Endozoicomonas gorgoniicola: one gene and its partners. The protein of the gene in region 1 interacts with the protein of each later gene in a pairwise test. Links are inferred from orthologs where the notes say so. Each region holds a gene or a part of one and is shown in the gene's direction. Other genes may lie near its edges. The genes, in order: rho, hfq and nusG.

Region 1 (3,048 bases):
AAATTTAAAAATTCGAACAATTGTTTCTCAGGCAGACCGTTTGCTATGATTTCGAAACTGAATGCAAATGGCTAGGAGACCCATTCCATGAGCGATATTGTCAATGTGACAGACGCTTCCTTCGAAGAGGACGTACTGAAGGCTGACGGACCGGTACTGGTCGACTACTGGGCAGAGTGGTGCGGCCCCTGCAAAATGATTGCACCGGTTCTGGATGAAATTGCCCAGGACTACGACGGCAAGTTGAAGATCTGCAAACTGAACATCGACGAAAACGAAGCCACTCCACCCAAATATGGCGTGCGCGGTATCCCGACCCTGATGCTGTTCAAGGGCGGCAATGTAGAAGCGACTAAAGTCGGCGCTCTGTCCAAATCTCAGCTGACTGCATTTCTGGACAGTAACCTCTGATCCTTTTCAGGGAACAGGCAAGCCAGAAATGGCCGGATGTTATTTTGGTATTTTCATCCGGCGGTCTGCCTGATGCCTGCACCAGCATTGCGCTACTTTCATCATTGCGCTACGTTCGTCAATGCAACTCAGACAGACCTTTCAACGTACTGAGCAGAAAAAAGAATAATAAAACCTATTTAAAGTTGACGAGACACTAGTTCTTGATTATTTTCCAGAAAAGGATATAGACTGTTGGAGTGACACATGTCAGACGCCAACGATTGATAAATTGGTACAATGACAGTCAATAGAATTATTTCCGGCCGGGCTTGTTTTGAATTCTTTCGAGCCAACACTCACTTAATTCAAGTACATGACCTAAACATCGGGCTGTAGCTGAAAGGCTGTAAACAGCTTTCGCAGGGATTGGCATTAAGCGATCCTTAAAATAATAATCTCAATAATACCTGATTTTCCTGCAACTACGACGGCCACTACCTTTCAATATAACGTTCTCAAACTGTTATGCATCTTACCGAACTAAAGAAACAATCTGTTCCTGAGCTTCTGGCAAAAGCCAATGAAATGGGCCTGGACAACCTCGCCCGTTCACGAAAGCAGGACGTAATATTCTCTATCCTCAAGCGCCATGCCCGCAGCGGGGAAGACATCTTTGGCGAAGGCGTTCTGGAAATCCTCCAGGACGGCTTTGGCTTCCTGCGATCTGCCGACAGTTCCTATCTGGCAGGCCCTGATGATATTTACGTATCCCCAAGCCAGATCCGCCGTTTTAACCTGAGAACCGGCGACAGCATCTCGGGTAAAATTCGCCCGCCAAAAGAAGGTGAGCGTTATTTCGCGCTGCTGAAAGTTAACGAAATTAACTTTGATCAGCCTGAAAATGCCCGCAATAAAATTCTGTTTGAAAACCTGACGCCATTGTTCCCGCAGGATCGTCTGGTGATGGAAATGGGTAACGGTTCTACAGAAGACCTGACCGGTCGAATTATTGATCTGGTCTCCCCAATCGGCAAAGGTCAGCGCGGTCTGATCGTATCTCCGCCAAAAGCCGGTAAAACCCTGATGCTGCAAAATATTGCAGCCAACATCACCCGTAACAACCCTGAATGTCACCTGATTGTACTGCTGATCGACGAACGTCCTGAGGAAGTGACAGAGATGGCACGTTCTGTTCGTGGAGAAGTGGTCGCGTCCACGTTTGACGAACCACCATCACGTCACGTTCAGGTGGCCGAAATGGTACTGGAGAAAGCCAAGCGACTGGTTGAGCACAAGAAAGACGTTGTCATTCTGCTCGACTCCATTACCCGTCTGGCACGTGCTTACAACACCGTCATTCCATCTTCCGGCAAGGTTCTGACCGGTGGTGTGGATGCCCATGCCCTGGAACGTCCGAAGCGTTTCTTTGGTGCTGCCCGTAACATTGAAGAAGGCGGCAGCCTGACCATCGTAGCCACCGCACTGGTGGATACCGGCTCCAAGATGGACGAAGTGATCTTCGAGGAATTTAAAGGTACCGGTAACATGGAACTGAACCTCGACCGTCGCATCGCTGAAAAGCGTGTGTTCCCGGCTATCGGTATTAACAAGTCCGGTACTCGTCGTGAAGACCTGCTGACCACGGAAGAAGAGCTGCAGCGCATGTGGATTCTGCGTAAAATCCTGCACCCAATGGATGAAATACAGGCCGTTGAATTCCTGCTGGATCGTATGAAGCACACCAAGACCAATGAAGAGTTCTTCCAGGCCATGAAGCGCAAGTAAGTCTTCTTCTTTTTCTACAGAAACAGCTACCCCGTAGCCGTTTCTGTAGAAAAGCCTCCCTTCCTGATAACAATACAATCAGCCCCTATAACGATAACCTCCCGGCAGTAGAATCCATGAAATACAGGGACCTTCGAGATTTTATCCAATTGCTGGAACAGCAGGGCGAACTGAAACGAATTTCCGCTGAAGTCGACCCTTACCTGGAAATGACCGAGATCAGCGACCGAACCCTGCGTAAAAAGGGACCGGCACTACTGTTTGAAAACCCTAAAGGCTTTGATACGCCGGTGTTAACCAATCTGTTTGGTACACCACGACGAGTAGCCCTGGGTATGGGGCAGGACAATGTCAGCGCCCTGAAAGAAGTCGGGCAGTTACTCGCTTACCTGAAAGAGCCCGATCCCCCCAAAGGCTTTAAAGATGCCTTGCAGAAGCTTCCGATTTTCAAGCAGGTTCTAAACATGGGCCCCAGGGTGGTCAACAACGCTCCCTGCCAGGAAGAGGTCCTGAAAGGTGATGAGGTTGATTTAAGCCGACTGCCCATACAAACCTGCTGGCCCGGCGACGCCGCCCCCCTTGTCACCTGGCCTCTGGTCATCACGAAAGGTCCTGAAAAAGACCGCCAGAACCTGGGCATCTATCGCCAGCAGCTGCTTGGACCCAACAAGCTGATTATGCGCTGGCTGTCTCATCGTGGCGGCGCTCTTGATTACAGGGACTGGCAGCAAAAACATCCGGATAAGCCCTTTCCTGTTGCCGTTGCATTAGGCGCAGACCCGGCCACCATTCTTGGCGCTGTGACACCGGTTCCGGACTCCCTGTCAGAATATGCGTTTGCAGGTCTTCTGCGTGGTTCCCGAACCGAAC
Region 2 (4,503 bases), 190 kb from region 1 along the record:
GATGGTTCTTTACTATAAGAACAGAATCCACAGTTAAGATGATCAGGCCTTGTTTGCCAAGCCTGCGCATTGCATGACAAACCAAAAATGCGGGGCACGAATCAGATGCTTTGAAGCAGACTGAACGCAGTGGTCAGTGTAACCATCGACGCCCAGCCAGAACTATGCTGACGATGGATCAGCTGGCTGATGGCGTGAAGTATTGTCTTGAGACAGGATTGTCAGTGTCTGAATGAACCTGTTAATACCTGTCGGCCTGATAGTTTTAGTATATTCGGGCTCATTGGCGTCCATTTCGTTGAGGTCAAATAAGAGCTTTCCATAGGCATTACGTTCATCATCAGTCAGCTCTTCCTGAAACTGATTGTCATCAAGAATATGTTGAGCAAAGCCTTTCAAATTCTGCAGAGTTACTTTCAGTGCCGCTGTTTTATAGGGATTGCCGCTGTTTTCTGCTGATTTTCTTTTTTCTATTTCATTGTTGAACCAGTGAATGCTCTCTTTTTCACTTTGGTAAGTACCGTTTATATTCGTGTCACGAATGATTTTATATTCAACAGGTGGCTTTAAAAGCTCCTGATTTTGAGCTTTGGCCAGTGGTATGAAAAACGCTGCTAAAATGACTGCAGTTTTTATAAATTTTTCCATGTTGATATCCTTTTTAGGTTGGGGATTTAGAAAAGAAAAAAGTGGAATAGTTCCTTTTTTCTTCAGCTGTCATGGGAACCTCCGAGCTGTCTATTGGTCAAAGCCACAACTGCCGCTGAGGTTTGCTTTCAGGTAGACTCAGGCCCTTTTTTCATGATTGACCCCAGGCTTCCAGAGATTTATGGCGATTGATATCAATAATCCAGCTGAACTGCCCCCGGCTATTTGCCTGATGGGACCAACAGCGTCTGGCAAAACGGATCTGGCGATTCGTTTATCTGAGGTTCTGCCCTGTGAACTGATCAGCGTGGATTCCGCGCTGGTCTACAAAGGTATGGATATTGGAACCGCTAAACCGACGGCGGAAGAACAGGCCCGCGCGCCCCACCGCCTGATTGATATCAAAGACCCGTCTGAACCCTACTCGGCTGCCATGTTTCGTGAAGATGCTTTGCGTGAAATGGCTGAGATTACCGCCCGTGGCAAAATCCCGTTACTGGTTGGTGGCACCATGCTGTATTTCAAAATACTGCGGGATGGCATTGCTGAGCTGCCTTCAGCAGACCCGGAAGTGCGGAAACGCATTCTTCTGGAAGCCACCGAGAAAGGCTGGCCAGAACTGCACAGACGTTTGCAGGACGTTGATCCTGTAACGGCAGCGCGCTTAAAGCCCCGTGATGCCCAGCGTATTCAGCGGGCGCTGGAAGTGTACGACACAACCGGCAAACCGCTTTCAGTCTGGCACCAGGAGCAGGAAGATCAGCGTTTACCTTATCGACTGGTTAATCTCGCTATTGCTCCACAGGAACGTTCTGTTCTGCATGAACGGATTAAAATTCGTTTTGAACAGATGATTCAGAACGAATTTGAGGAAGAGGTTCGTGGATTATACGCACGGGGTGACCTTGACCCGTCACTGCCAGCGATTCGAGCCGTGGGGTATCGTCAGATGTGGAGTTACCTTGAAGGTGAAATGGACTTCGATGAAATGATTGAGCGGGGCATTATTGCGACCCGTCAGTTAGCCAAAAGACAGCTGACATGGCTGCGTGGCTGGTCAGATGTTGAGTGGCTGGACAGTTTATCGCCAGAGTTGCTCAATGATGCCTTGAAAGTGCTGAAAAGTGTTCGCATATATTAGATACTGATACGATTCCTTGTTCGCACTGATGCTGCAAATGGTTACAGAATGAACTGTTCCCTGGCGGATTGGCACGTAAGAACCTGCAATACTTTCTGCAGGTCCGGTTTGAGTAGCTAGTATTACCTATTGAAGGCAGTGCGGGGCATCGCTTACTGTTGCTCAGCATTTTTCTGGGCTGTACACAGATTGAACAATCAGGTACTGGCACTGCCGGTCGAGCGAATGGCTCACCTAAAAGTGAAACAAGGCTATTCAAAATCCGAGAATTAATAAGGAGTACAGAAATGTCAAAAGGGCATTCTCTACAAGACCCTTACCTTAATGTGCTGCGTAAAGAGCGCGTGCCGGTCTCCATTTACCTGGTAAATGGTATCAAGCTCCAGGGGCAGATCGAATCTTTCGATCAGTTCGTGATCCTTCTGAAGAACACTGTAAGCCAGATGGTTTACAAGCACGCTGTATCTACAGTAGTGCCGAGCCGTCCGGTTCGCCTGCCGATGCAAGGTTCTGATATGCCAGAGCACGAGCAGGAATAACTGACCTCAGCGAGCTGCTTTTTTTATCCCCTGGTTAACTTAAGGGGTGATGAATAAGCTTGAGGTACAAGCTGTTTCCTACACCAAAAGGCGCCTAGTGCGCCTTTTGGTGTTTCTGTATCTGACAAATAACGATCGCCGGGCTTCTGGTGGAGCATCTCAGGTGGTTGAAAACAGTAATTGATATTACTATGCACATCGGATTAAACCGATTTCAGGAGATAATCATTGTTTTTTGAACGCCATGAAGGTGGTGAAAATGCGATTCTTGTCCATCTGGATATGAGTGATGACAAGGAGCGTGAGGATCCTCACGAATTCAGGGAACTTGCCCGCTCTGCAGCCATTTCTGAAATTGATTTTGTGACGGTCAGCAGCAACAAGCCTTCGCCACGCTATTTTATCGGGCAGGGAAAAGTAGAAGAAATTAAGCAGCTGGTTACACTGCACAAAGCCGACGTGGTGCTTTTCAACCACGCACTCTCCCCCAGTCAGGAACGTAACCTTGAAAAAGAATTTGAGTGCAAGGTCGTTGACCGCACCGGCCTGATTCTGGATATCTTTGCCCAGCGGGCAAGAACCTTTGAAGGTAAACTGCAGGTCGAGCTGGCTCAGCTGCAGCACCTCAGTACGCGACTCGTAAGGGGCTGGACTCACCTTGAACGACAGAAAGGTGGTATTGGTCTCAGAGGGCCGGGTGAAACCCAGCTGGAAACCGACCGCCGGCTGCTGCGGGTTCGTATCAAAAGCATCACCAAACGACTGGATAAAGTTCGCAAACAGCGTGACCAGGGCAGGCGTTACCGCAAGCGTGCGGAGGTGCCGCTGGTCTCTCTGGTAGGCTATACCAACGCCGGTAAATCGACGCTGTTTAATGCCCTGACTGAATCTGATGTGTATGCGCAGGACCAGCTGTTTGCAACGCTGGACCCGACTCTGCGCCGCCTGGATTTGCCGGACGTTGGAGAATCTGTACTCGCCGATACCGTTGGTTTTATCCGTCATTTGCCGCATAAACTGGTGGAAGCGTTCAGGGCAACGCTGGAAGAAACGGCTCAGGCCGACCTGCTTTTACACGTTATTGACGCACATGACCCTGAAAGGCTTGATAATATCAAGCAGGTGCATGACGTGCTGGAAGAGATCAACGCAGACGAAGTGCCAAGACTTCAGGTTTACAACAAGATCGATCTGCTGGAAAACGTAGAACCGAAAATTCAGCGTGATGATCAGGGAAAGCCCGTCAGAGTCTGGGTGTCTGCGATGCAGGGTGAAGGTCTGGAGCTGGTTCTTCAGGCAGTGGCGGAGTTGCTGGGTGAAGACCTGGTGCAGGGTACATTGCGGCTGGAACCACACCAGGGCAAAGTCAGGTCTCGACTTTATCAGCTAGGTGCGATTCAATCAGAAGAGTATGCTGATACAGGGGAGTTGTTGTTGAACATTCGTTTACCACGACATGATTTCGACAGAATTTCCAAACAGGAAGGATTGCAAAAGGGCTGTCTGGTTGAGCGTTAAGTGCTCAGATTGCGTAAATTGAGACCAATATGTTGATCTGTGTAGTGGACAATACCGATTCGGCTTGCGCTTTTTGCTACACAAACTCTACAATCTGGCTCAGAACGATAAACAGCCTTGAGCAAAAGAGCATGAGTAAAGAAAAGCTGCTTTTATCACCTGTGATGAAAATAGCCTGTTCTCAGGTAGGTAGCTCCGACCTAATAACTTATTGCACGCTGAATGACCGTTCTTTTTTGTGAGAAAACTGATACTGATCGCTTGCTCAATGGATCGGTAAACTGGTTTTCCCGCGTAATGACGTGGTTTCAACAGACGTTGCAGCCGAATAGATACTGACTCTACGGAGACATATATGGCCTGGAACGAGCCGGGTGGAAATAACCAGGATCCTTGGGGTGGTGGTAATAAAGGGAAGAATCAGGGTCCTCCTGATTTGGACGACGCTTTACGTAAGCTTCAGGATAAACTGAACTCACTCTTTGGTGGTGGCAAAAGTGGAGGAAACTCCGGAGGAGGTAGTTCGGCTTCTTCGGGCTCTTCATCAGGGATGTTTATCGGTGTTCTGATACTGGCCGCTGTGGCTTATATCTGGAATGCCGTTTATACCGTTGACGAAAAAGAGCGCGCTGTTATTTTGCGCTTTGGTCAATATCA
Region 3 (4,343 bases), 560 kb from region 1 along the record:
AACACAGAGGACTGGGATACAGTGCTTCCCTGTTTTCTTGATACGGTTGGCAAGCTGGATCAGGTAAGCATCTCTATTGTGTCTGCTGATGAACGGTTTGAGCAGATTAAAAAGCATGTTCTTGCGACGCAGGCTGTACCTTTATATAAAGCAGCAGCAAAAAAAGTGTCGGCTGGTGTAACGTTGTCCTATGACGAACCGGAAAAACTGGGGGTGGATCGCTGGCTGGCCATGCTGGCAGCTCATGCGACTAACACTCAGGAGATTAAAATCGTTGTCGATTGCGGCACAGCCATCACAATTGATGTGCTGGATAAAACCGGGGTTCATCTGGGTGGGTATATAGTTCCGGGTATTAGCCTTATGAAAAAAACACTGGCGTCTAATACGGCAAAGCTCAGGTATGTTGAATCAACCGATAACAGTGACCTTGCCCCGGGCAGAAACACTGCCGACTGTATTCATCATGGTGCGTTGGTTATGTTGCTGGCGCTGGTTGATCGGGTGGTCGCTCAATACCCGGGTTCCCGTGTCATTCTCTCCGGAGGAGACGGGGAGCAGCTTGAAGAGTTAATCGCTGTCTATAAAGAAGGAAGGGTGAGTTTAATGCCTGACCTGATAATGGATGGTCTGGAAATAGCAGTCAGGGAAGATCGAAAAGGATGCGCTGGATAATATTGTTGCTGCTAATAATGAATACAGGCTACTTTGCCTGGGGAACCTATCAGCAGTCACAGAGCCGTTATGTAAAGCCCGTGGTGTCAGAGCCTGAGAAGCCGCAGGGAAAACGACTGGTTCTCTGGTCGGAAAGTGGTAAGAATCTTCCTAAATCAGATCTTCTGCCTGAGCCCGTAGAACGAAATGGACATTCTGAGCCAGAGATTGCCCGGAATGATCAATGCCTTGTTGTGGGTCCCTTCGATTCATCCGCTAAGGCCGACGAAATGCAACAGCGCCTCTTTTCACTGGGGGTGGCCAGCAGAGAACGATCTGACAATGAAGCAGGCAGCTATGACCACTGGGTACATATTCCACCGCTTGCTGACAGGGAGGCTGCTATCCGGCTTTTGCGGGAACTTCAGGGTCAGGGTATTGATAGCTTTGTTATTACACAGGGAGAGTTGGCAAACGGAATATCGCTGGGGCTTTTCAGTAAAGAAGCTTCGGCTAATAAAGTCAGCAGTCGTTTATTGCAGGCAGGCTATGAAACCCGGATCAAGCGTCTGGCAAGACAACCGCAAATCTACTGGCTGGAGCTGTCAGCCAAACAGGCTGATAAAGTAACAGACGACATGTGGGAAAATTTTGCGAATGAATACAACGGCCTGAAAGTATTAGAAAAAAGCTGCAAAGGGATTGCATCCGAACCATCAATTCACTAATATACGCCTGCGCTTCGGGACAGCCAGGCAAGCAGTTCAGTCAACTGGGTCAGTTGATAAAGTTTTCTAAATAACTCACTGAGTTAAACGTTGAAAACAACAGCTTGACTTTGAGATGTCGCCGGATACAATAGCGCAGCACTTGGTGGGGTTCCCGAGCGGCCAAAGGGATCAGACTGTAAATCTGACGCGAAAGCTTCGCTGGTTCGAATCCAGCCCCCACCACCAGGTTCTTGTCTTTGATCTTGAAATTATGGAAGATTGAAGGCTGTGTGAGTGTCACAAGATGTGAGTCTCGCTATGCGGTTTATGTTGCGGGTATAGTTCAATGGTAGAACCTCAGCCTTCCAAGCTGATGATGCGGGTTCGATCCCCGCTACCCGCTCCAAATTAATCTTGCCCCTTTTTTTGGTTAAGAGTTGGTAAGAAGTTGCTCTTATAGCTCAGTCGGTAGAGCGCATCCTTGGTAAGGATGAGGTCACCGGTTCAAATCCGGTTAAGAGCTCCAGAAGCATAGGGGTAGATAGAGTGTTTTATCTGCCCCTTGTTTTTATGCCTCACAAATCAAAAAATAATAACGCTTTTCAGATAAGGTATGGTCAATTATAATTGGTCGGTCCTTGTATCTAGAGAAGCAAAGTAAGGCGCTCGTAGATACAGGCCAGTAGTTCAATTGGTAGAGCACCGGTTTCCAAAACCGGCTGTTGGGGGTTCGAGTCCCTCCTGGCCTGCCATTTCTTGATTCAGGCCTTCACTCTTTTATCATATTTATTGTTTTTGAGTGGGGCTTTTCTAGAGAGAAAATCAAACTAATGAGTGGAAAACCAGAAGTGACGGCTGAAGGTCGTCTTGATGGCCTTAAGTGGGGTCTGGTATTTGCCCTGGTCGCTGCCGGCGCTTACGGGAATTATTATTTCTCTGCTGAGTCTATTCTTTACCGCGTTGTAGCCTTGCTGGCTCTGGGCGCTGTTGCCGGCTATATTGGTCTGCAAACAGTGAAAGGCGGTGCCTTCTGGAACCTCGTTAAAGATGCCAAGGTTGAGATTCGCAAGGTTGTCTGGCCTACACGTCAGGAGACTGTGCAAACCACGCTGATTGTTGTCGCCGTGGTTATTGTCATGGGTCTAATTTTGTGGGCGCTTGATTCTCTGCTAGGCTGGGCTATCAGCAGCTTGATTGGATAGGGAAAGAACTATGGCGAAGCGTTGGTATGTAGTGCATGCCTACTCCGGCTACGAAAAGCAGGTAATGCGTTCGCTGAAAGAGCGAGTGCAGCGATTCGGTATGGAGGATCTCTTTGGTGAGATTCTGGTGCCAACCGAGGAAGTAGTCGAGATTCGGAACGGTCAGAAGCGCAAAAGTGAGCGAAAGTTCTTTCCTGGCTACGTGTTAGTTCAGATGGAAATGAACGACGATAGCTGGCATCTTATTAAAGATACGCCGCGAGTGATGGGCTTTATTGGCGGCACAGCCGACAAGCCAGCGCCGATCACCGAGAAAGAGGCGGACGCTATTCTTCAGCGTGTTCATGAAGGGGCTGAGAAGCCTCGTCCGAAGACGCTGTTCGAACCTGGTGAGATGGTTCGTGTTATTGACGGTCCTTTTGCGGACTTCAATGGTGTGGTTGAAGAAGTGAATTACGAAAAGAGTCGCCTGCATGTGGCGGTAATGATTTTCGGTCGCTCCACGCCGGTAGAACTGGAATTCTCCCAGGTCGAGAAAGTCTGAGAGACAGATTTTTATAATGAAACCCTGCACTGGTTGGTAAATTACCAAACGATGCAGGGTTTTTATCTAAGGGCATGATTGCGAGCGAGAGCTTCGGATAGTGCCCTGTTAATGGGTAGCTGAATTGACTGGCTGAATGGTGAGTCAGGGAAGCGTTGACCCAATGTAGAGGTTGCAATGGCTAAGAAAGTCGAAGCTTACATCAAACTGCAGGTACCTGCAGGTAAAGCTAATCCTTCCCCACCCGTAGGTCCAGCACTGGGTCAGCACGGCGTGAACATCATGGAGTTCTGTAAGGCGTTTAACGCTAAGACTCAGGAACTCGACGCTGGTATGCCTGTACCCGTTGTGATCACCGTATACGGTGACCGCAGCTTCACGTTTGAAACCAAGACTCCACCGGCCTCTGTACTGCTGAAGAAAGTACTGAAGCTGAAGAAAGGTTCTGGCCGTCCTAACACTGAAAAAGTGGGTACTGTTACTCGCGAACAGCTGCTGGAAGTTGCCAAGATCAAAGAACCTGATCTGACCGCTGCTGACGAAGATGCGGCTATCCGCACTATCGCTGGTTCCGCTCGTTCCATGGGTCTGAATGTGGAAGGTGTAGAATAATGGCGAAGATGTCCAAGCGCGCAAAAATGATTGCTGAGAAGGTTGAAGCGACCAAGGCTTACTCCTTCGAAGAAGCTGCAAACCTTCTGAAAGAAGTTTCCAGCGTTAAATTCAAAGAATCTGTAGAAGTCGCTGTAAATCTGGGTGTGGATCCTCGTAAATCCGACCAGGTTGTACGTGGCTCTTCCGTTCTGCCAAATGGTACCGGTAAAGACGTTCGCGTTGCTGTGTTTACACAGGGTGCTAACGCTGAAGCTGCTACAGCGGCTGGTGCTGACATCGTTGGTATGGACGATCTGGCTGCACAGGTTAAAGCTGGCGAACTGAACTTCGACGTTGTTATTGCTTCTCCGGACGCAATGCGTGTTGTTGGTCAGCTGGGTCAGATCCTGGGTCCACGTGGCCTGATGCCTAACCCTAAGGTAGGTACTGTAACACCTAACGTTGCTGACGCGGTTAAGAACGCTAAAGCTGGTCAGGTTCGTTTCCGTACTGACAAGAACGGTATCGTTCACGCTGGTATCGGCAAGATCGATTTCGATGCGGCTTCTCTGAAGCAAAACGTTGAAGCGCTGATGGCTGAGCTGAAGAAGCTGAAGCCTGCTACCAGCAAAGGCGTTT

The links.
Region 2: the proteins of rho (region 1) and hfq interact in binary tests that used the Escherichia coli proteins (3 or more experiments, as listed by UniProt). The link is inferred for Endozoicomonas gorgoniicola from one-to-one orthologs.
Region 3: the proteins of rho (region 1) and nusG interact in binary tests that used the Escherichia coli proteins (3 or more experiments, as listed by UniProt). The link is inferred for Endozoicomonas gorgoniicola from one-to-one orthologs.

Annotation. Positions count from the first base shown.
Region 1 is NZ_JAPFCC010000001.1:4,937,232-4,940,279, forward strand. The notes cover bases 242-3,048. They hold rho (transcription termination factor Rho), read left to right. Parts: upstream 242-918; coding sequence 919-2,178; downstream 2,179-3,048. Other genes in these bases: trxA (thioredoxin TrxA), read left to right, coding at 242-411; ubiD (4-hydroxy-3-polyprenylbenzoate decarboxylase), read left to right, coding at 2,295-3,048. Also shown: more of trxA, read left to right, coding at 88-241. UniProt on the Escherichia coli protein: Facilitates transcription termination by a mechanism that involves Rho binding to the nascent RNA, activation of Rho's RNA-dependent ATPase activity, and release of the mRNA from the DNA template.
Region 2 is NZ_JAPFCC010000001.1:4,746,437-4,750,939, forward strand. What follows is about bases 830-3,702. They hold hfq (RNA chaperone Hfq), read left to right. Parts: upstream 830-2,076; coding sequence 2,077-2,328; downstream 2,329-3,702. Other genes in these bases: miaA (tRNA (adenosine(37)-N6)-dimethylallyltransferase MiaA), read left to right, coding at 830-1,789; hflX (ribosome rescue GTPase HflX), read left to right, coding at 2,557-3,702. Also shown: NX722_RS21280 (hypothetical protein), read right to left, coding at 163-648; more of hflX, read left to right, coding at 3,703-3,846; FtsH protease activity modulator HflK, read left to right, coding at 4,202-4,503. UniProt on the Escherichia coli protein: RNA chaperone that binds small regulatory RNA (sRNAs) and mRNAs to facilitate mRNA translational regulation in response to envelope stress, environmental stress and changes in metabolite concentrations.
Region 3 is NZ_JAPFCC010000001.1:5,499,755-5,504,097, forward strand. The notes cover bases 1,631-4,343. They hold nusG (transcription termination/antitermination protein NusG), read left to right. Parts: upstream 1,631-2,576; coding sequence 2,577-3,110; downstream 3,111-4,343. Other genes in these bases: secE (preprotein translocase subunit SecE), read left to right, coding at 2,195-2,566; rplK (50S ribosomal protein L11), read left to right, coding at 3,288-3,722; rplA (50S ribosomal protein L1), read left to right, coding at 3,722-4,343. Outside these bases: NX722_RS24690 (type III pantothenate kinase), read left to right, coding at 1-675; NX722_RS24695 (SPOR domain-containing protein), read left to right, coding at 663-1,382. UniProt on the Escherichia coli protein: Part of the processive rRNA transcription and antitermination complex (rrnTAC). The complex forms an RNA-chaperone ring around the RNA exit tunnel of RNA polymerase (RNAP).